3 regions of the Brevibacillus sp. HB2.2 genome follow, and region 2 is predicted to be linked to each of the others. Evidence: riboswitches for the same ligand, from Rfam matches in the RefSeq annotation. Region 2 holds a riboswitch; each other region holds the start of a gene.

Region 1 (7,166 bases), on a different contig from region 2:
GTCTTTGCAAAAAGAGAGAGTGTTGGCGTGGGCGTATTGCCATAGTGTGCTATCGGCTTGGTGGTTTATAGAGGATTTTGGTGTAGACGGTGGTCGTCTGGTGATGCCGGGAGTTTTTGAGAGACTGTTAAATGAGTAAGGGCTTCACCCTTTGGGATGAAGCCTTCTTTATTTTATATGAATAAATGAGATCCTTCGTAATGCGGAATATTAATAGCCAGTTGACTGGTTCAAGGTGGTAGCAGCGAGATTGTATTGATAAACCGATTCAATTGCTTTTGTTTCAGAGTCAAACAGGCTTGCTTCGTCTTCCATCAATTCTTTCATCGATGCCTTCCCCAATCTATATTGATCGATTGTTGCCTGATAGCGCTCCAATGCGGTTTCTTTCTTTGTTGTACTTTCTTCTAATGCCTTTTTCGCTGCCAGTACCTTCGTATAGTTGTCACTTACTTCTTGACCGATTTTCTTTTGCGTTTTTTGTTTTTGCAGTTCCGCTTTTTTGTGCTCATTTTTTGCAATTATTCCTTTATGTGTGCTTAGTGCGGAATACTCTGCTGTGTAATCAATTCTTACTTGGGTAAAATCTATTTCTGCTTGCGCTTTGATCATCTCAGGACGCATTTCAAAAGCTTTTGCTTGCAATTGCTCCAAGGAAAGCAGCTCGTGCTGGGACAGATCAGTCGCTATCATTCTCCATTGTCTGTCTGCTTTTTCATTCAATAAATCGTTGAGCTTGGCCAACGCTTGCTTGTAGCTGGCTTCAAGGGCAGCAAGATTTTTATGAGCTTCTGTTTCTTGGGAGTTCAACCAGTACTGTCTTTGCAAGCTCTTCTTTTGGGCTTTGATTTTGGCGTCTAATGACTGGACTTCGAAGAAAGCTTTATGTACTTGCAATTGAACGGTGTTTTTTTGCGTATTCAGGGCGACTTCATCGACAACCACTTCTTTGATCGCTTTGGCGGCGTCTTCGAATTTCTTTTTTGCATCAGCCAGAGTTATGACGTCGGATTTTTTGATTTCTTCCTTTTCTCTTAGTGTGATGGATGTTTCGTACTTTGTAATATCTAATTCAATTCGAAGCAGCTCCAGATCAACGCTGTTCTTTATTGCCTGTTCGACTGCGAAATTTAGCGACAAAGGGGAAACATCCGTCTGTTCCGTAGTGGCCACGAGTGGAGCGGCCAGAGCAAAATGGGCACCACCTGTAAGGAGAGAAGTGACTAAAGTTGTACTATAAATGTGTTTGAAGAGCCTGGATTTCATGGGGCAACCTCCTGATTATATATAAAAGAACTTGATAACGATTCTCATTATCAAATCCATGAAAAGTATATATTTCCAATACAATTTCGTCAATAAAAAAATGTTTTTCACCACTTTCTTGGCCAAAACCCAAAAGAAATCCCCTTCCGGAAAAAGGCAAAGTGAGCATCTGCCTGTTTCCCCAAAGGGGATTTGTTTTTCATAATGGGAAAAGTACTATTCTTTGTCCCTGTTTTCTTTGTTTTCCGTAGCCGACTTGGCAGTTTGGTTCAATGTCCCTTCCTTTGGCGTAAGGGAGTAACCATGCATATTGCTTCCGTTATAACCCATGTCGGGCTTTTCCTGTGAGGTACGATCAGTCATTTGCTTCCCCCTTATTTTGTCCAGTGGATGTAGAGTCTTGCTGCACATACGGATTGTCGACGTCATTTGGTTCCTTGTCCAGATTGGTACGGATTGCGAGTATTGGACTCGTGGGAGGTTGAGCGATCAGTCTGTCATCCAGTTGCTTGAAATCAGGCAGGTCGTTTTCGCGATTGTCATCCATGTTCGTCTCCTCCTTTACGGGTTAGTATATCCACCACCTGCCTGTACATTTCCTTAAATGGAAAAGCAATGGGACCCGGACTACACCAGAAAAAACAGCCCCAGTTCCAGAAAGTTCGGGAGGGGCTGTGCCGATCATCTTTGTGCAGTTAACTCGTTTTCTTGGCCAGGCTCTTCATAAAAGAAGCAAGATTCGTTTGTAACAATGGTGTGATCGCAGAAAAGGAAGCATTTTCAGTGAGCGTATTCATTTGACGAACAAATTCAGTGGTATCCTTTGTATTTACATTCTCGAAGCGGTTAGTGATTTTTGTGTTTTTTAAATCGGAGAGAAGCGTAGCTTGTTCGTTCCGGTATTGTGTGATCCAGTCTGGACGATGTTGCAGCTTTTTGACGAATTGAATCAGCATGCTTACTTTCTCTGTTGGATTGGTTGTGGTCGCTTGCATTTTTTTGTAGGCTTCCGGGTCATACCGCTCCATCAGCTTGGATGGATTAACATAGTCGTTCGGCGCCCCATGTGGTTTTTGCGGAAGCTCTACGTAGCTGACACTGCCAGTTGCAGGGTCAACCTTTCGTGTTTTGGCAACGCCTGCGAGCAGATGGAGGGTATCCAAAAATTCAGCAGCATTTTTCTCATCAGCCATGTATTGGTCTGCCAAATATTTGCCTTGGGTTAAACCGACTTCTACCAAAGCAGCTCTTTCTTCATCGGTGTAGGTGGATTGGGAGTTGAAAAAGTTTTGCTCCAGGATGTGGTCAAAGGCTTTGCGAGCCTCGGGTGGCTTATCTGCGAAAATTTTATCCAAACGCTCATTAATCTCAGTGCTAAAGAAAAATTGGACGCTGTGATGTTCGATGGCATCAGCAGGTAGCTCGCGTGCCTTGTGTGAACGAAGGTCTACCGTATCGGGCTTGGGCAATCCCAGACTAGTTCCCGTCACCATTTTAGGTGCAGTTTGGCTAGTTTGGAGCTGGGGGGTTAGGTAGCGGGAATACGATTGGATTTGCATGTTCTACTCTCCTCACATGGATTCATGTTCAGTCGTGAAGGCAGGGAGATCATGGTTACCCTTTATCAGATGACTAGTATGAGTTGTGAGAACAGAAGGAAACGGATCTCAATTGCTTCTTTTCTATACTATCGGCTATTTTCGGGCAGTTTTTAATAGGGTGGCAAACATGAAAAAGGACTCCCGTTCAGATAACGGAAGTCCGTATTTTTCTTCGATTATTTCGTGTGCTCATCCATGCTGAAGTCTACTTGTTCAAGAGGGACGACCTTGGTCTTCTGGCTGATTTTATAAGCGAGCCAAATGAGTAAGAAGAGTGGCAGGCCAATGTAAGAGACCAGGACGCCATACCAGTCGACCGTTCCCCCGATGAATGAAGAGTAGTTTTGCCCCAAAATAACGATACAGCAAATGATGAAGGCAAAAATCGGTCCAAACGGGAACCACTTTGCCCGATAAGGCAATTCGCTTAAGTCTCGGCCCTGAGCGATAAACGCTTTGCGGAAACGGTAGTGACTAATGGCAATTCCCAGCCAAGCGATGAAGCCTGACATACCGGACGCATTCAAAAGCCATACGTACACTTCGCCATCCCCAAACAGCGAGGACAGAAAAGCAAGGGCGCCGATGAGCGCAGTCAAGATCAAGGCATTGATTGGTACACCGTTACTTGTTACTTTTGCGAACCATTTTGGTGCTTTTCCTTCCTTCGCCAAGTTCCACAGCATGCGTGTAGAGGCGTACATGCCAGAGTTACCAGCAGACAATACAGACGTGAGAATAACCGCGTTCATGACGGATGCTGCAAAAGCAAAACCGGCATTTTCAAATACTATCGTAAACGGACTGATCGCAATATCCGTAAGGTCGCCACTGATCAGATTTGGATTATCGTATGGAACCAGCAACCCGATGATCAAAATAGCGAGGATGTAGAAGAGCAGGATGCGCCAAAAAATTTGACGGATGGCCTTCGGAATATTGCGGGCAGGGTCTTCGCTTTCCCCAGCTGCTACACCAACCAGCTCTGTTCCTTGGAAAGAGAATCCGGCAATCATAAAGACACCGAGCAGGGCCATGAAGCCGCCATTGAATGGCGCGTCGCCTTTGGTGAAGTTTTGGAAGCCAACTGCTTGACCACCCATAATGCCAAAAATCATCAACACACCGACAATAATAAAGATGATAACCGTTACTACTTTAATCAAGGCGAACCAATATTCAGATTCTCCATAGGCTTTCACAGACAGGAGATTCAAGGCAAACAGCAATCCGAGGAACAAAGCGCTCCACACTATCGCTGGGGTATCCGGGAACCAATATTTCATAATGAGTGCAGAAGCTGACAGCTCGACGGCAATGGTTATCGCCCAGTTGTACCAGTAGTTCCAACCGAGAGCAAAGCCGAGTGATGGATCGACGAACCGTGTGGCATACGTCGAAAACGAACCGGAAACAGGCATAAAGGCTGCCATTTCCCCCAAGCTGGTCATTAAAAAGTAAACCATGATACTAATAGCGAGATAGGCGACTAAAGCTCCACCTGGTCCGGCGGAATGAATCGAGCCTCCACTCGCGAGAAACAATCCCGTCCCAATCGAGCCGCCGATGGCGATCATCGTCAGGTGTCGGGCTTTCAAACCACGTTGCAATTGATTTTGTGACATAAGCTGCTTGCACGACCTTTCTTGATTTTTGAGAAGGAAGGTCGGAAATTAAAAAACCGCCATAGCCAAAAAAATGGCATAGGGCGGTATCATCCAATCCCCACCAAGCCTTCACTGAAGATAGCTCACCACGTTTGCTTGGCATGCAAACGTGACAGTTCTGCCCCTTTCGAGTACAGCCCCAACCCAATCGCACAGAGACGCGATATGAGCTTCGGCGGATTTTCCTTACCTGGAGTCATTGATTTTCTCTGAATCTCGTACAGGATGATATAAAAGCCGCGACCTCTATCCCCACCGTGAAAGATGAGGATAACATGTATGAAATTATGTGATTTAACAACTATAAAGGATTGTTCGGGATTAATCAATGTGAAATTTTGTTATTCAAATGAGCGTTTGGCAGGCCAGGAGCCTTGCAGCTTGCGAACTTGGACGATTTGTCCCGTATGAAACGCATCATGCAAGACAAGACTCATTACGTTTTGGTAAATGGGTGTATAGGTAGCCAGCTGGTTTAACTCTTCATCCGTCAGCAAGGAAAGCTGTTCATGAATGTGGCGGTGGACGCTTTCCATTTTCAAGAGGGTAGCTTGCCAAGCGTCTTCGTCAGCGGGACCACCGGATGGGGTGAAGGTATCATCGTTCGTCTCCGCGGAGCCAGGGAATTCGGTGCCCAAAAGACGATGCAACAGGCGTTCTTTGTAATAAAGAAGGTGGCTGACGTTTTCCCAGATGGTGTTGGCAGCTTCTCCCACAGGGCGCCAGCTAGCCTCCGCAGCTGATATCCCGGAAAGCACTTCTTTTAGGGGTGGATACCAGTCTTCCTTGTCATACGCACATTCCCATCCGTGCAAAAGCAATTCCTTCCGATTCATACGCTTCCTCCTCGTCTGTGAAACAGATTGATGAAACGCTATAATAGCAATAAGAAATGAGGGTGTAACTAGTCAATTAGGTTACGGTAGTTACGGATAAAGATTACCATATCCTGTATGGTCATACAAGAGAGAAAATGAAGGGTTTCGTCAGGAGAGTGGATGACATGGACTGGCTTTGTATCGATTTTTTAAATAGTGATTGGCGGGATTGGCGCGGTTCTGGTCGTTGGGAAAATCGCCTGGAGAACCAGGAATGGCTGTCATCCTTTTTGCAAACATACAACCTAACCGCTCCGCTGCCGATGAATGAGGCGTATGCCGCGTCTCTTTTGCAATTGCGGGAGCGTTTGAGACGTATGCTGGAAGCCGTTGTCCGTGGAGACCGATTTCAAGAGGAGGACCTTGCGGAATTGAACAAAGTGTTGGCTCTCGCCCCTTTTCATACACAGGTGTTGTATGTAGATGAGGAGGGCGGCTACAGGCAAAAGCAATCCAGTCAAGCAGAGGGCTGGCCCCTCGTCATGGCACAAATTGCGGCTTCTTTCGCGGAGCTGCTTGCCCCGCAGCATCTGGAGCGAATCAAAATATGTGACAACGAGGATTGCCGCTGGGTGTTTTATGATGAAAGCCGCAACCGGGTGCGCCGCTGGTGCGATGACAAAATGTGCGGAAACCTGATGAAGGTACGCCGTTTTCGTGAGCGGAAAAAGGAGAAAGGGTGATGCGCATAGGCTCACCCTTTTTTCTGTTCATTATGAAGCTGGGGTCAATTGGATCAGCTGAGGGTAGATGGTCGAGCCAGCTGCTACGATGCCTGTGCTTTTCCAGCAAAAATCATTCCCCTGTGTATCCGTAATTTTGCCTCCGGCTTCCTGGACCAAAAGAGCACCAGCCAGCCAATCATACACCCCTTCACCGTATTCCCAGTAACCGTCGAGTCGTCCGCACGCCACATAGGCCAGATGGAGTGATACCGCGCCTTGCATGCGGATGGCAAAAGCTTCTGGCATCACTCGCGTCAAGGAATTCGCTGTATACTTTCCGACCAAGAGGTTCATCGGCTCGGAGGAAGCAAAGATCGTCCCTAGAATGCACTCACTCAGCAGCGATTTGGATGAGGTACTGATTTTTTGTCCGTTTAAAAAAGCTCCACGCCCGCCAATTGCTGTAAACAGTTCATCACGGCATGGATCATAGACAAAAGAAACAACCGTGCGTCCACCGTCAATCAGGCAGAGGGAAGTAGCCCACATCGGCATTTTTTGTAGAAAGTGAACGGCTCCATCGATTGCATCCATCACCCAATAAGGACTTGTGAATTCAGGCTTTTCCTGTGCAGCCAGATCGAATTCGGCGTCAGAGAATTGATAGGTGGGGAACCGCTCGGATAATGAGCGCATTAATCGAGCTTCAACCACGGGATTCACCTCATCGAAGCGTTTAGCCATTGCTTCCTTGCTGTGGCAGGGCGCGCCTTTTTCAAATTCCACTAGCAGCTCCATTCCAACACTTCTTACCAGTTCCTCGCAAAATTGCACATCCTGTAGGTTCATAACAATTCCCATCCCTTCTCTTTTTGGTGAAAATCAGGTAGTATGTTTGAATACTACTACGTAAAAATCAGCTCGTCAACACTACGGAAATGTCGAGATTCACAATTTATGCACATGTGCAGCGTGTTTGAGACATAATAAGTAGCATCATACATAGGGGCGGAAAGGAGGTGGGCAGGATGAGTCAAGCGCGTAAAAAATGGTTCCAGGCACTCGTATTGGTGACACTTGCAGCGATTT
Region 2 (7,166 bases):
GACAACGTGCGGAAGAAAAGGCGGTGACCAAAAAAGCAGAGGAGCTCCTCGAATTCGTAGGCTTGTCTGACATTGTTGACGTCCGCTCGGATACATTGGCGTACGGTCAACAACGGCGTCTGGAGATTGCACGGGCACTGGCTACTGAACCAAAACTCTTGCTATTGGACGAGCCTGCTGCCGGGATGATCGAGACCGAGACGAAAGCACTCATGGAGCTGGTCAAAAAAATTCGCGATGATGGAACGACTGTTTTGTTGGTCGAACACGATATGGGATTGGTCATGAATCTGTGTGAAAAGGTCGTATGCATCAACTTTGGGGTCAAAATTGCTGACGGCACACCAGCAGAGGTACAAAACAATCCAGATGTGATTGAAGCCTACCTCGGCAAGGAGGACGAATAAGATGCTGAACATACAAAACTTGACGACCTCCTACGGTCAAATCAAGGCGATTCGCGGGATAACGCTGGAAGTGCCGAAGGGCAAAATCGTCTCGCTAATCGGGGCGAATGGAGCGGGCAAAACCACAACTATGCGTACGATCGCAGGTCAACTGAAGCCTGAAGCAGGGACGATTACGTTTTGTGGTCAATGCATCGAGGGTTCGAGGCCCCATCAGATCGTGAAAGCCGGGCTGGCGTTGGTTCCAGAAGGGCGTGCAATTCTCGGGAAGATGACCGTACTGGAAAACCTGGAGATGGGCGCATTCCAGCGCAACGATGCACAAGGCATCAAGGACGACATGGAGAAGATGATGACGTGGTTCCCCATCCTCAAGGAGCGTCTTTCCCAATTGGGAGGGACGATGTCTGGTGGTCAGCAGCAAATGCTAGCCATTGCCCGCGCATTGATGTCTCGACCGAAGCTGCTGCTTTTGGACGAGCCGTCAATGGGCTTGGCTCCCATTGTGGTGGCAGACATTTTCAAGGTGATCAAAGAAATCAATGCAGAAGGTACGACCGTCCTGATCGTGGAGCAAAATGTCAAGCAGGCCCTCAAAATCGCTGATTACGGGTATGTGCTGGAGGCTGGGCAAATCGTATTGGACGGCACAGGAGTAGCGCTGTTAAACGACGAGCGTGTAAAAGAAGCATATTTGGGCGGTCGCAAACACTAGGTCTGCCTATAAAAACTGTCGCCATGGAATGAGGCGGCAGTTTTTTTCGTATGGATTCCATGGTACTATGAAGAATAGAACGTATATTCTCTTATGATGCGAAATGGGAAGGAAGCCGGATACGATGCCAACCAAATTGACGAGAGAGCAAATGGAATATCTTGTTCATCAAGTACAACGCTATTTTAAAGAAGAACGGTCGGAGACACTCGGCAATTTGGAGACGGAAGAGTTGATTGCCTTTTTTTCAAAAGAGCTCGGCCCTTTCTATTACAATCAAGGGGTGCAAGACAGCCGCAAGCTGCTGATGGAACGGATGAGTTCCTTAGAAGATGAACTGTATGTATTGGAAAAGCCAATCCACAAGAACAAATAGATGCTAGGCAGATATAGAGCAAAGAGGAGGGAGCAGCCATGAACAGCTCCTTAAAAGATAAACTGGCCGTCCTGCCAGATAAACCAGGCTGCTACCTGATGAAAAATGCGAGCGGGGAAATCATTTACGTCGGAAAAGCCAAGGTGCTGAAAAACCGCGTCCGCTCGTATTTTACAGGCAGTCATAACGGGAAGACGCAGCTGTTGGTCAGTGAGATCGTGGACTTTGAGTACATTGTGGTATCCTCAGCGATTGAGGCCCTTATCCTCGAGTGCAACCTGATCAAGGAGCACGACCCGCGCTACAATGTCATGCTCCGCGATGACAAGACGTATCCGTACATCAAAATTACGAACGAGGCGCAGCCACGCCTGGAGATTACCCGTAAGGTATTAAAAGATAAAGCTAAGTATTTCGGGCCCTATCCGAATGCCGGAGATGCCTCCGAGGTGAAGAAGCTGCTGGATCGGCTCTATCCGTTGCGAAAATGTCGCAATATGCCCAAGCAGGTTTGTCTTTACTATCATTTGGGACAATGTCTTGCGCCCTGTGTGTACGAGGTATCGGCAGAGGAAAACCAGCGTTTGGTGGATCAAATCAGCCAGTTCCTCGATGGTGGCCATGAGGAAATGAAGCAAACCCTCACGGAAAAAATGCTGCAAGCCGCAGAAAACATGGAGTTCGAACGAGCCAAGGAATATCGTGATCAGATCAAGAGCATCGAAGCCGTAATGGAGAAGCAGAAGATCACGTTCACCGATACGATAGACCGCGACATTATCGGGTTTGCCGTGGAAAAAGGCTGGATGTGCATCCAGGTGTTTTATATGCGAAAAGGGAAGATGATCGAGCGTCAGACGACTTCCTTTCCATACTATGGAAGCGAAACCGAGGACTTCATGTCTTATGTGAGCCAGTTCTACTACGACAAGCAAAATGCGCTGCCAAAAGAAATACTGCTCCCGCAAGAGAGTGAGCCGGAGCTTTTGGCTGAGTGGTTGGGCATCAAAGTCCATGCTCCGAAAAGAGGCAAAAAGCATGAGCTCGTGAAGATGGCTACCGAGAACGCCCGTATTGCTTTGCAGGAGAAGTTCGCGCTGATGTCCAAGGACGATGCTCGTACGGTCCAAGCAGTACACAATCTCGGTCACATTTTAGGGATTCCGGTTCCTCATCGAATTGAAGCGTTTGACAACTCCAACATTCAGGGAACAGAGCCAGTGTCTGCGATGATTGTGTTTACAGACGGCCGCCCTGACAAAAAGGAATACCGCAAATTCAAGATCAAAACCGTAGAGGGACCAGATGATTACGGCTCCATGCGCGAAGTCGTTCGCCGTCGTTACTCTCGTCTGCTGAAAGAAAACCAGCCAATGCCCGACCTGATTGTGATCGATGGTGGTAAAGGCCAAATCAGTGCAGCTATGGACGTGCTGGAAAACGAGCTAGGTCTCTATATTCCTGTCTGTGGTCTGGCGAAGGATGAGAAGCACCGCACTGCTCAGCTCATGTACGGAGATCCGCCAGAGCCTGTAAATCTTAGACGTGACAGCTATGAGTTTTATTTGTTGCAGCGCATCCAGGATGAAGTCCACCGTTTTGTTATTACGTTCCACAGACAATCCCGGACAAAAACAATGCTTTCCTCGCAGTTGGATGAGATCCCGGGTATTGGTGAAAAGCGGCGCAAGCTGTTGTTCTCTCATTTTGGCTCGTTGAAAAAAATGCGCGAGGCGACCGTTGAGGACTTCCGCCAATTGGGAATTGGCGACAAGCTGGCAAAAGAAATCATCGGGCATCTGCGCAAGCTAGACACGTAGCCAGTGTGACTTTTGGAACAACCTTTAAAAAGGAATTGATCCATTTTTAGACTCATGTTATAATCCGATTCAAACAGAATAGTTAGCCTCACTTCCATTATGGAGTGAGGTAGAGGCGCGAAAACCAAGAGTACCACCCTGAGATCGGGTATCTGTGAAGGGGACGGGAAAGGGGAATTCGCCGAAGTGTGGAGGGAAACCCGCTTTTCTCCATGCTGGGTCTGCGTTGAACAAATGCAGGACTGTCATCTGCACAATGACCAATTGTCAGATGGAGAGCTATCTCACGGTGTGTCAATGTGAGTTTTGATGGTGATAACTGTCAATCTTCGTTGTCCGCGTGTATTGGGAGGGAGGAACCGGTATGTCGAAACACTAGGCAGCGGCAGGTCTTATTCCTTGTCGGTGCCTTTTTTGTAAAATAAAAATGTAAGACTTTTCCTTATAGAGAGAATAGTGAAAAACCATACGATACGAGATAAATACCAATATTGGATATGAGAAAAAGGGAGAGAAGCCGCATGGGGTTGATCGTGCAGAAATACGGAGGCACCTCTGTAGGTACCATTGAGCGAATTTTACGAGTTGCGGATCGAATTATCAGCTATAAAGAGGAAGGGCATGATGTGGTAGTTGTTGTTTCTGCAATGGGGAAATCTACTGACGTGTTGGTAGACATGGCCAAGCAGATTAGCGCATACCCATCTGAGCGTGAAATGGATATGCTGCTGACCACGGGGGAGCAGGTATCGATCGCGCTTTTGTCAATGGCCTTGCATACAAAAGGCTACGATGCCATTTCTCTTACGGGCTGGCAAGCTGGAATCACCACAGAGGCGATTCACGGACGAGCACGGATCAAGCAGATTGATCCAGAGCGGATTCAATCCGAGCTCGGTCGTGGTCGTGTGGTGATCGTGGCAGGATTCCAAGGGATCAGTGACGAAGGGGAAATTACGACGCTCGGCCGCGGTGGATCGGATACATCTGCGGTTACACTCGCAGCCAGCTTGAACGCTGAGAAATGCGAAATCTTTACGGACGTGTCCGGGGTGTATACAGCTGATCCGCGAATGGTTCCAGCTGCGAGCAAGCTGGATACGATCTCGTATGATGAGATGCTGGAGCTGGCGAACCTCGGTGCAGGGGTTCTTCATCCTAGGTCAGTTGAGGCTGCGAAAAAATACAAGGTAAGGCTGGTCGTCCGCTCCAGCTTTACTGCCGAAGATGGTACGTACGTTGAGGAGGTTGCCAACATGGAAACAGGAAGAGTAGTAAGTGGAGTTGCACACGATGAAGATGTAGCGAAAATCACGGTTGTCGGCATGCCTGCCAAGGTCGGGACGCTCTCCCGTCTGTTCAATACGCTGGCGGACAATCAGGTGAACGTCGATATTATTATCCAAAGCTCTTATGATGCTACTGTTACAAATATTTCTTTTACAGTTGCAGCGGATGACCTGAAAAAAGCACTGGATACGCTGGACAGAAACAAAGACGAGCTTGGCTTTGAAAAAGTCGATTTCGAGGAAAGCTTGACCAAAGTATCCATTGTCGGCTCTGGAATGATCAACAATCCAGGGGTAGCTGCCGAAATGTTCCGCGTTCTGGCAGAAAAAGAAATTTCTATTAAAATGGTATCAACTTCTGATATCAAGGTTTCTTGCGTCATTCCAGCAGCTTTGACAGAGCTGGCTGTTCGCAGTCTTCATTCGGCCTATGGTCTGGATGTTGAGGAAACCGCGGTTGTGCACGGAGTATAAAAAGATAGATGCTCCCTCTCCCTTCTTATAGGTAGAGGGGGCATTTTGTTCATGACGCCACTTGTACAGAGATGCGTATGTCTAAAGGGTTTTCCATTTCGATTTTGCTGAACGCTTCTTTTTCTTTCCACTGCTCAATCATACCTGCGATGATCCCGGCTTCAAAGGAAAGACTGCAACCTAGTCTTTCTATAGACTGATAGCTAAAAATGGAATGATTGAGTGAATAGACGATCGTTTGCTCGTTCTCCTCGAGGACGTCTAGCTGACCTAATCCAAGCCGAATAAAAGGCATAATCGGGCCTGTTGAGGATTGAATGGGGATTTGGCGGCCCATATTTTTTCCTATCCAATAGAGGATATGGTTTTCACTATCGCCTAGCAGGGTGCTAGTAAGCGTTTCGCGTAGAAGATGATAGCCAAGATAGGGCATATTCATTCTCTCTGCATAGGGAATGGTCTCTGGCGGCAATAGTGCTGCAAGCTGATCCTTCTCTTTCATATGTGCTTCCCTCCTGTCTTTACTAGATTATGAGGAGGGACACGCATTCATGACATCGGAATAGAAAAAATAGCTGGACTAAACAAAGTTATTCTATCAATGTATTTAGTACATTGATTGTCTTGACGCTCTGTGTCGACAAGAGTACAATTGGATTTGGTCATAGTTTTGCCCAACTTTTTCTCGTATTTTGACACATTCCGACAAATTCATTTGATCTAGTGAACGCAGTCATTTTGTGAACAGCGTCAAGATCCCGTTCATAAAATGATCGTGGTGGTTTTGCTATGTCTAATGGGTGAGGCAATGGGTTAGGATATTGGGGAAAGGTCTATCAAAACGGTCGAAGCCGTTTTGGACCGCTTGCGGTGATGCTTGACGTTTTTCACAAAATTGAGAGTTACATACATTGAAAGGGGGACCATTGTATGGCGAAAGGCCATAGCTTTCTCAGTCACAAGCTCCACTCACTTCTTGGTTTGTTTCCGATCGGGCTCTTCCTGCTGTTTCACTTGACAGCTAACTACCAAGCGACCCGTGGAGCCGAAGCTTTTAATCAAACAGTTGGTTTGATTGAAAATGTTCCATTCGTATTGGTGCTTGAATTTGTTTTCATCTACCTCCCGATCCTGTTTCACGCTATTTACGGTATCTACATTGCGTTCCAAGCAAAGCAAAACGTAGGGAACTTCGGCTACTTCCGAAACCAAATGTTCTTGTGGCAACGTGTTACAGGAGTCATTACCCTCATTTTTATCGTTTGGCACGTTTGGGAAACCCGTATCCAAAAAGCAATGGGTGCACACGTGGATTTTGACATGATGGCAAACATTTTGAGCAGTCCTGCAATGATCGTATTCTACACTATCGGGATTATTAGCACGACTTTCCACTTCTCCAACGGACTGTGGTCATTCCTGGTTCACTGGGGAATTACAGTTGGGCCGCGTTCCCAGCGCATTGCAACATTCCTGACTTTGGGCGTATTCGTAATTGTAACCTTCATCGGCTTGCGTGCGATGTCGGCTTTCATTTTGTAGGGATAGGGGGACAAAACACATGGCAAAAGGTAAACTGATCATTGTCGGTGGAGGTTTGGCCGGCTTGATGGCTACCATCAAAGCAGCAGAAAAAGGCGTTCCTGTTCAGCTGTTCTCCCTGGTTCCGGTAAAACGTTCCCACTCTGTCTGTGCGCAGGGCGGTATTAACGGAGCGGTAAATACCAAAGGGGAAGGCGACTCCACATGGGAGCACTTCGACGATACAGTATATGGCGGAGACTTCTTGGCAAACCAACCGCCAGTTAAAGCAATGTGCGATGCAGCACCTGGCATCATCTATATGTTGGACCGTATGGGCGTTATGTTTAACCGTACTCCAGAAGGTCTGTTGGACTTCCGTCGTTTCGGGGGAACCAAGCATCACCGTACCGCTTTTGCGGGTGCGACAACTGGACAACAGCTTTTGTACGCATTGGACGAACAAGTACGCCGTTATGAAGCTGAAGGTCTGGTAACCAAGTACGAATATTGGGATTTCCTCGGAGCCGTTTTGGACGATACAGGAACCTGTCGCGGGATTAC
Region 3 (7,166 bases), on a different contig from region 2:
AAAACGGAAAACAGTCGAGTCATATCGACTGTTTTTCATGTTCAGGCCTATTCCCCCCGACCTCTTTTTTTCATACGAATAACAAAGAGAGGAAAGGGGGGAGCTTATGGATTCCCAAGCATTTCTTCAGCTGATTGCTGACCACGCCAGAAAGTCTTATCAGAACCATCGTATATTCCCCTCCATTACAATAGCGCAAGCCGTACTCGAGTCAGGTTGGGGTCAAAAAGTACCTGTTGACCCTGCCACTGGGACATCCTCGTACAACCTCTTTGGAATAAAGGGAACGGGACCTGCTGGCTCTGTCACCATCGAAAGCAAAGAGGTGGAAAACGGAAAGACGGTTACACGTACTTCCCAGTTCCGTGCTTATGAAAATTATCAGCAATCCATGGAGGACCATGCCCAGTTTCTACGCAAGCCCGCTTACAAAAACGTGCTTGCAGCCACGACTCCCGCACAAGCCGCACAGGCTTTAGAGGAAGCCGGCTACGCTACCGATCCTGCGTACGCTGAAAAGCTGACGCACCTCATTCAGACGTACAACCTGACCCAGTACGATCAATTCGGCCCGGAAGAGCCACAATCGATTCCTCCCTGGAAATCGGAGTTGGGTAATCGTGCGTTACGGGAGGGCTTGCTGACCTCGCCCGATTGGCTAAATAAGCTAGATGAACCGATGCCAGTATGGGCTGTTTTAGCAATTGCCCTGCGACTGCTGGACAAACAGCGAGAGAAGCCATGAGTCCATGAATAAAAATCAAAAGCCCCATTGCCACAAACAAATCTTGTGGGTAATGGGGCTGTTTCGTATAAAAATGCAGTTGCCTCAGTCGTAACGTTGCTTGAGCACGTTGATCAAATCATTTGAGACCTGGACAGCGAATAAAACCTTCCGTCCACCATCCGAATTCCCAGATCGACGCAATATTCCAATCCTTGCGTCACTCCGTACAAAATCCATTCGGAAGAACGGTGGTTGATATCAAAATCAGTGTAAAGGTCAGTGCCATCATTTCGGATCTCTTTGCGGTACGTCACATCAAAAAGGCGTAGGACAAAAGGCAGTTCAGCAAATGGAATAGCAAACTTTCGCTCTATTTCTTGCTCGAACTCCTTCGTCATGCTCCACTCTGCCTGAATGGACTGCTCATCTTTCCAGGCAATGCGTATACTCGGGCCTTCTACATCCGTGGACGATCGCGGGGGATTTGTCTCCATTCGCTCCCATCGTTCCTTTCTTTTACTTGCTATTACCAAGTATATTGGCTTTTCCGTATATTATAGCACGGGGACATGTAAAGTGGAAACGCATCCAAGCCATAATTTTTAGCGTCCAACTGTAAATGTATTTTCACCGACGGTTACAAAAGAAGTGAATTTCTCGGATTTCATTTGAACTTGTACTTTATAAGTGCCGTATGCTTCGAGTTTCGTAGATACAAAAGGCTCAGAAAAATAAAAACTGTTTGCATTCTGTGTGGAGTATTTCCACTCTTTCCCTTTAGACACTTCTTTGCCGTCCGGTCCGACCAACACGAGCTGCATGCGCAAGTCTTTGGCGATAGGCGCGTCATCAACCTCTACGAAAACGTTAAACGTACGAGGGACATTTTTATCGCTGTATCCTTTGACAGGGTTGCTGAAAACGACATTTTTATTGCGGGTCTGCTGAATCCCTTCGACCACAATAATATTTACGTTTGGCTTAATCACTTGCAATTTGCCAGATTGCTGATCGTAATCGACGAAACCACCGAGCTTGTTCACTATTGATTCTACCGATTCAGCCTTGGATGCTGGCATTTCACTCGCTACAGTTTCCGCACCGAAAAATACGCGCATCGCACCTTCTCCCAGCGCAGTAGTGCTCCCCACCCCTGCTGCTACAGTCAACGCCAACAAGGCCGATAACCATGCTTTTTTCATGTCAATAATCCTCCTGTATGTGTGCGCGGCAGCGCTTGTTTTTCCGGAATTTCTTCTCCCTAGTTTATACGTTTGGAAAAGGAAATAGTTGTGCTGCCCTGATAAGTTTTTTCAACAATATCCACAATATCCACAAGCACAAAAACCTTAGGAAGAAAGACTTATACACAGAGATGTTAGTAACTACTTCTTACTCTTGACCAAAATACAGCTGGGAATGACACAGCAAAAAGAGCGGCTATCTAGCCACTCTTTTTTTTACTCCTGACACCTGCTACTCCTGTTGCGAAAGCCAAGTAAAATACCGGGAGACCAGTCGAATAGCAACCTCGATCGCGTCTTCATTGGGCTCAATTTTGGAATGGTGCAAGCCGTATGGCGTTTGCACACCCAGCCAGAATAAAAAGCCGGGGATTTCTTTCAAAAAGTACCCGAAATCTTCTCCGGTCATGGCTTCCTTGCAGGCGATGAGAGTTACATCATCACATTGCTCCTGTACCCATTGCATGAAGTCTGTCGTTAGCTGCTCCTCGTTGTAAACCTGGCAGTAGCCAACACCATAGTCAATCGTTGCCTGACAATCAAAGCCAATTTCCACTCCCTTTACGAGAGATTCAATGCGGCTCTTGACAAGTGCCATCGATTCCATCGAAAAGGTTCGGATCGTCCCTTCTAGCCTGGACTTCTCCGCGATGATGTTTTGCTTCGTCCCGCTCTCCAGCTTGCCAATCGTTACGACGGCAGAATCCAATGGATCGATATTGCGCGAAATAATCGATTGAAGCTGTGTCACCAGATGGCTTCCTGCAACCACCATGTCATTCGCCTTATGAGGGAAGGCTGCATGCCCCCCTTTGCCGACTAGATCAATGTACAACTCAGAAGTGTTGGCAAACAAAATTCCTGGCTTTGTCGCAATTTGACCAACTGGGTATTCTGGCGCGATATGCAGGGCAAAAATGCAGTCCGGTCGCCACTCTGCAAACTCTTCACTTTCCATCATCGGCCAAGCACCGCCAGGGCCTTCTTCTGCCGGCTGGAAGAGGAACAGCAAATCATCTGCGATCGAATGCTCAGTAAAATGCGTCAGGAGGCCAAGAGCGATTGCCATATGCATGTCATGGCCGCAAGCATGCATATACCCTTCATGAAGCGATCGAAACGGATAGGACGTTTCCTCTACGATCGGTAGGCCATCCATATCCGTCCGCCAGGCAATTAGTCGTTTTGGCTTTGTTCCTGCCAGCTTGACCAAAATGCCTGTCCGCCACGTTTTGATCTCGATTCGCTCCTGAGGCAGCTTTTTCAAATAATCGAGCAAGTATTGCTGCGTCTTCACTTCAGCGAAGCCTGGCTCCGGTATTTGGTGCAAATCTCGGCGAATTTGTGTAAACAAGGAAGTCGTCATGTTCTACGCCTCCTTTTTCGTACCTGTTCTTGCTGTTAATTGCTCTTCAAACACAGCAAGGAAACGGTCGACATCGGCTTTTGTCAACGTCAGTGGCGGAAGCAGACGAACAATCGTTTTCTGGGTCACGTCTACAAGGATTCCTTCGTCAAGCAATGCTTGCTGCAAGTGGCTTACCTCTTCCGGGGTGGAAGAGAGCGGAATTCCAACCATCAAGCCTTTTCCGCGAAGGGATTGCAGTTGATCTGGAAGACGCGTTCGCAACGCTTCCAAGCCCGACCACAGGTACGCAATCACTTCTTCTACATGAGCGATGAAGGCTGGATTAAGCAATTCGTCCAACACGACATTCCCCAGGGCAGCAGACAATGGCGATGGTGCGAATGTCGTTCCGTGATCCCCCGGTTTGAACTGGTTCATCAGCTTTGGACCAGCGATGACACCGCCGAGAGGTAGCCCTCCCCCTATGCCTTTGGCGAATAGGATGAGATCTGGCGCTACGCCTGCATGCTCATAAGCAAACAGCTTTCCTGTTCTGCCCATTCCTGTCTGGATTTCGTCCATGACAAAGAGCATGCCTTCTTGTTCACAGATGGCAGCTACCTCTCGCAAGAACGCTTCTGTTAGTGGCACGACACCGCCGGAACCCAAGACTGGCTCCATAAGGACCGCAGCGGGTCTTGCCTCCTGGCAAATCGCTCGCAATCCTGCCGTGTCCTCCACATCCAGTTCATAAACAGGAAAAGCTGGCTGAGGAAAGTCTTGATAGACGTGAGCCTGCCTCGTCAGACGTACTGCTCCAAGTGTTCGCCCGTGAAAGCTGTTGCGTAAAACAACGATGCCTTCACGACCTGCTCCCTCGTTTTTCGTCCATTTGTGAATCAGCTTGATCGCAGACTCTGTGGCCTCCGCACCAGAGTTGGTGAAAAACACCTTACCGCTGATGCTGTTTGCAACCAAACGCTCCGCTAATCGAATAGCCGGCTTGTTTAAAAATACATTGGAAATATGCAAGAAGCGCTCTCCCTGCTCACGCAGAGCCTGTACAATGCGCGGATGAGAATGCCCCAAAACGTTTACCGCGAGTCCAGTAAACAAGTCGAGATAACTCTTCCCATTCGTATCGTACAAGTAATTTCCTTCGCCTTTCTCTATGGCAATCGGAATTCTTTTATAAGAGGAGACGATATATTGTTCATCGAGCGAACGCCAGTCCATGTGCACTCTCTCCCTTACAGCTGACGTAGCTCCTGCTTGATCTCTGTCTTGGAACGAGTTTTTTCATCGATTTGCTTGATCACACGTGCAGGTGTTCCCGCCACTACTACGTATGGAGGTACATCTTCAATGACGACAGCACCTGCTGCAACAACAGCACCTTTTCCTACGCGTACACCTTCCAGAATGACAGCATTTGCTCCGATGACAACATCATCCTCGACAACAACTGGCTGTGCAGACGGCGGCTCGATAACGCCTGCGATAACCGATCCAGCGCCGATGTGGCAGTTTTTCCCGATGGTTCCGCGTCCACCTACTACAACATTCATATCAATCATCGTACCTTCACCGATCACTGCACCGATGTTAATGGAAGCACCCATCATGATGACCGCATTGTTACCGATTGTCACTTGGTCACGGATAATTGCGCCTGGCTCAATACGCGCTTGAATCCCTTTTGTATCCAGCAATGGAATAGCGGAGTTGCGACGATCGCTTTCTACTACATAATCTTCAATTTTGTCTGCGTTAGCAGCGAGTACTGGCTCAATCTCTTTCCACTCACCAAAAACAACACCAGTCGGACCAGTAATGAAGGCTTTAGAGCTCGCACCAAAGTCGATTCCCTCCAGGTTCCCTTTCACATATACCTTCACAGGTGTTTTCTTTTCGCTTTTTTGAATAAACGCGATAATTTCGTTAGCATCCATCATGTTCATTGTTACATCCTCCTCAAAATAACAGCATGGTAAAACAAAAAAAGCAATGAGTGCATTCGCTATCTCATTGCTTTTGATACTACGTAAGCAAATCATAAATAGCGCTCCACAAAAAGATGTAAGGTCCCTTGTGACAGGATGTTCATTTTTCATGAAACACCCCAGCCTGTGCTACGTAGGGGCATAGCAAAAGCTTCGGCGCTTTAGCCTTTCTTCCTTCTCCTGCCCCCTGGCAGATTGCGAAAAGGCTTACTCTTCTTCGGCGCACCTCTATTTAGTGTACATTATATTAATTTTATTTAACTCTACCAAAATCAATGAAACGTGGCAAGATGAAAAAAGTTATTGACAACGATTCTCATTTTCATTAATTTTATTTGTGAGAATGATACTCATTATCTAATTGGAGGTTTTACGTTTTATGAGCATTTTGATGGTATACGCGAGCATGACAGGGAATACACAGGAAATTGCTGAAGCAATTGCAGAAGGTATTCGTTCAACTGGTGCTGAGCTGGAGATAAAAGAAGTAATGGACGCGAATGCAAAAGAACTCGAGGCTTACGACGGAATCTTGCTTGGTGCCTACACATGGGGCGATGGCGAACTCCCAGATGAATGCCTGGATTTTTATGAGGAAATGGACGATATTGACCTTAGTGGGAAAAAGGTTGTTGCTTTTGGCTCTTGCGATTCCGCTTACGAGCATGTCGGTGCCGCTGTTGATATTTTGCTGAAAAAGGCGAGTGAGCGTGGCGCTGAAACTCCTCTGGAAGGTTTGAAAATCGAGCTTTCTCCTACAGCAAAAGAAGTGGAAACTTGCAAAGCATTCGGGGTATCGTTTGCTGAATTGCTCGGCTAATCGATGTTTCCCAAATACTTTGGCACATGCTATACTATCAATCCAACTTTTTAAGGAGGATTGATCTCATGTCACTACATACAGACGAGATTCTGTTACGGCCTCTCCATCAACAAGACGCAGCCGAGCTCCTAGAGCTTCGGCTGCGTAATCATGAATTTCTCCAACCATTTGAACCGATCCGCCCCGCTTCATTTCTGACCCTTCCAGCACAGCAAGAACAGATTTCGCAAGCACAGAATGATTTTGAACGTGGTACTGCCTATGCTTTTGGTGTATTCTCCCGGGAATCTGAAAAGATGATTGGACGTGTAGCGTTGTCGAATGTCGCACGCGGCGCATGGCAAAATGCGACGATTGGCTACTTCATGGATCAGGCCTGCAATGGCAAAGGCTATACAACACTAGCTGTAAATCTTGCCCTTCGCTTTGCTCTAACGGATGTTGGGCTACACAGGGTACAAGCGGCTGTCATGCCTCGCAACCAAGCTTCCATTCGTGTCTTGGAAAAAAACCGGTTTCGCCAGGAAGGGCTATCGCTACGCTATTTGCAAATTAACGGTGTATGGGAGGACCATCTCATCTACGCTCTTACTGCTGAGGAGTGGTCTGTGTAAGCTCCATGCTCTTTTCAATCTCGCGCAGCCGCTCCAGGATGCGCCGTTTGCGGTACAGCATCATCCCCGCTTCGGCGACATCCTTTACGGTTGAGCGATTTAAATACGCTCCGAACAAAATACCCGCAATAGGCACCATTTGAAATAACTTTTTCCACCCGAAGTTTTCTGTGTACGTAACCACGACTTCACGCCATCCCTGCAATTGTGCCATTACCTCTCTCTGCGCACTTGGTTCATCAAAGCGGGAGAGCTCAGCGAGTATCGCTTTTTTCCCTACGATGTCTGATGAAGCAAATTGTAAGCATTTGACGACAAACAGCCGCTCCCTCTTCTCTTCCGGTCGATAGCCATAGGCAAGCGCCATCTCTTGTAATACTTTTAGGGATGTTCCCATCAATAGCGGG

What was found. A riboswitch is a leader RNA that binds a small molecule or an ion and turns the genes downstream of it on or off. The one in region 2 is predicted to bind lysine.
Region 1: linked by a shared signal. The riboswitch ahead of HP401_RS32285 (amino acid permease) and the one ahead of HP401_RS17855 (aspartate kinase) in region 2 are both predicted to bind lysine.
Region 3: linked by a shared signal. The riboswitch ahead of dapD (2,3,4,5-tetrahydropyridine-2,6-dicarboxylate N-acetyltransferase) and the one ahead of HP401_RS17855 (aspartate kinase) in region 2 are both predicted to bind lysine.

What each region holds. Positions count from the first base shown of each region.
Region 1 covers NZ_JABSUV010000032.1:25,251-32,416, reverse strand. Annotated here, with positions in the region: gene HP401_RS32310 (aminoglycoside phosphotransferase family protein) at 1-139, shown strand, start outside; gene HP401_RS32305 (TolC family protein) at 211-1,266, opposite strand; gene HP401_RS32300 (hypothetical protein) at 1,483-1,629, opposite strand; gene HP401_RS32295 (hypothetical protein) at 1,622-1,813, opposite strand; gene HP401_RS32290 (hypothetical protein) at 1,962-2,825, opposite strand; gene HP401_RS32285 (amino acid permease) at 3,044-4,492, opposite strand; lysine riboswitch at 4,606-4,791, opposite strand; gene HP401_RS32280 (DinB family protein) at 4,876-5,370, opposite strand; gene HP401_RS32275 (CGNR zinc finger domain-containing protein) at 5,538-6,095, shown strand; gene HP401_RS32270 (inositol monophosphatase family protein) at 6,126-6,926, opposite strand; gene HP401_RS32265 (alpha/beta fold hydrolase) at 7,106-7,166, shown strand, end outside.
Region 2 covers NZ_JABSUV010000023.1:97,752-104,917, forward strand. Annotated here, with positions in the region: gene HP401_RS17835 (ABC transporter ATP-binding protein) at 1-407, shown strand, start outside; gene HP401_RS17840 (ABC transporter ATP-binding protein) at 409-1,122, shown strand; gene HP401_RS17845 (DUF2164 domain-containing protein) at 1,247-1,498, shown strand; gene uvrC (excinuclease ABC subunit UvrC) at 1,537-3,318, shown strand; lysine riboswitch at 3,421-3,608, shown strand; gene HP401_RS17855 (aspartate kinase) at 3,840-5,081, shown strand; gene HP401_RS17860 (YslB family protein) at 5,131-5,583, opposite strand; gene HP401_RS17865 (succinate dehydrogenase cytochrome b558 subunit) at 6,012-6,623, shown strand; gene sdhA (succinate dehydrogenase flavoprotein subunit) at 6,643-7,166, shown strand, end outside.
Region 3 covers NZ_JABSUV010000015.1:12,840-20,005, reverse strand. Annotated here, with positions in the region: gene HP401_RS12895 (glycoside hydrolase family 73 protein) at 107-745, shown strand; gene HP401_RS12890 (DUF4912 domain-containing protein) at 859-1,221, opposite strand; gene HP401_RS12885 (hypothetical protein) at 1,330-1,929, opposite strand; gene HP401_RS12880 (N-acetyldiaminopimelate deacetylase) at 2,204-3,337, opposite strand; gene HP401_RS12875 (aspartate aminotransferase family protein) at 3,341-4,555, opposite strand; gene dapD (2,3,4,5-tetrahydropyridine-2,6-dicarboxylate N-acetyltransferase) at 4,570-5,280, opposite strand; lysine riboswitch at 5,372-5,561, opposite strand; gene HP401_RS12865 (flavodoxin) at 5,702-6,142, shown strand; gene HP401_RS12860 (GNAT family N-acetyltransferase) at 6,211-6,759, shown strand; gene HP401_RS12855 (EcsC family protein) at 6,734-7,166, opposite strand, start outside.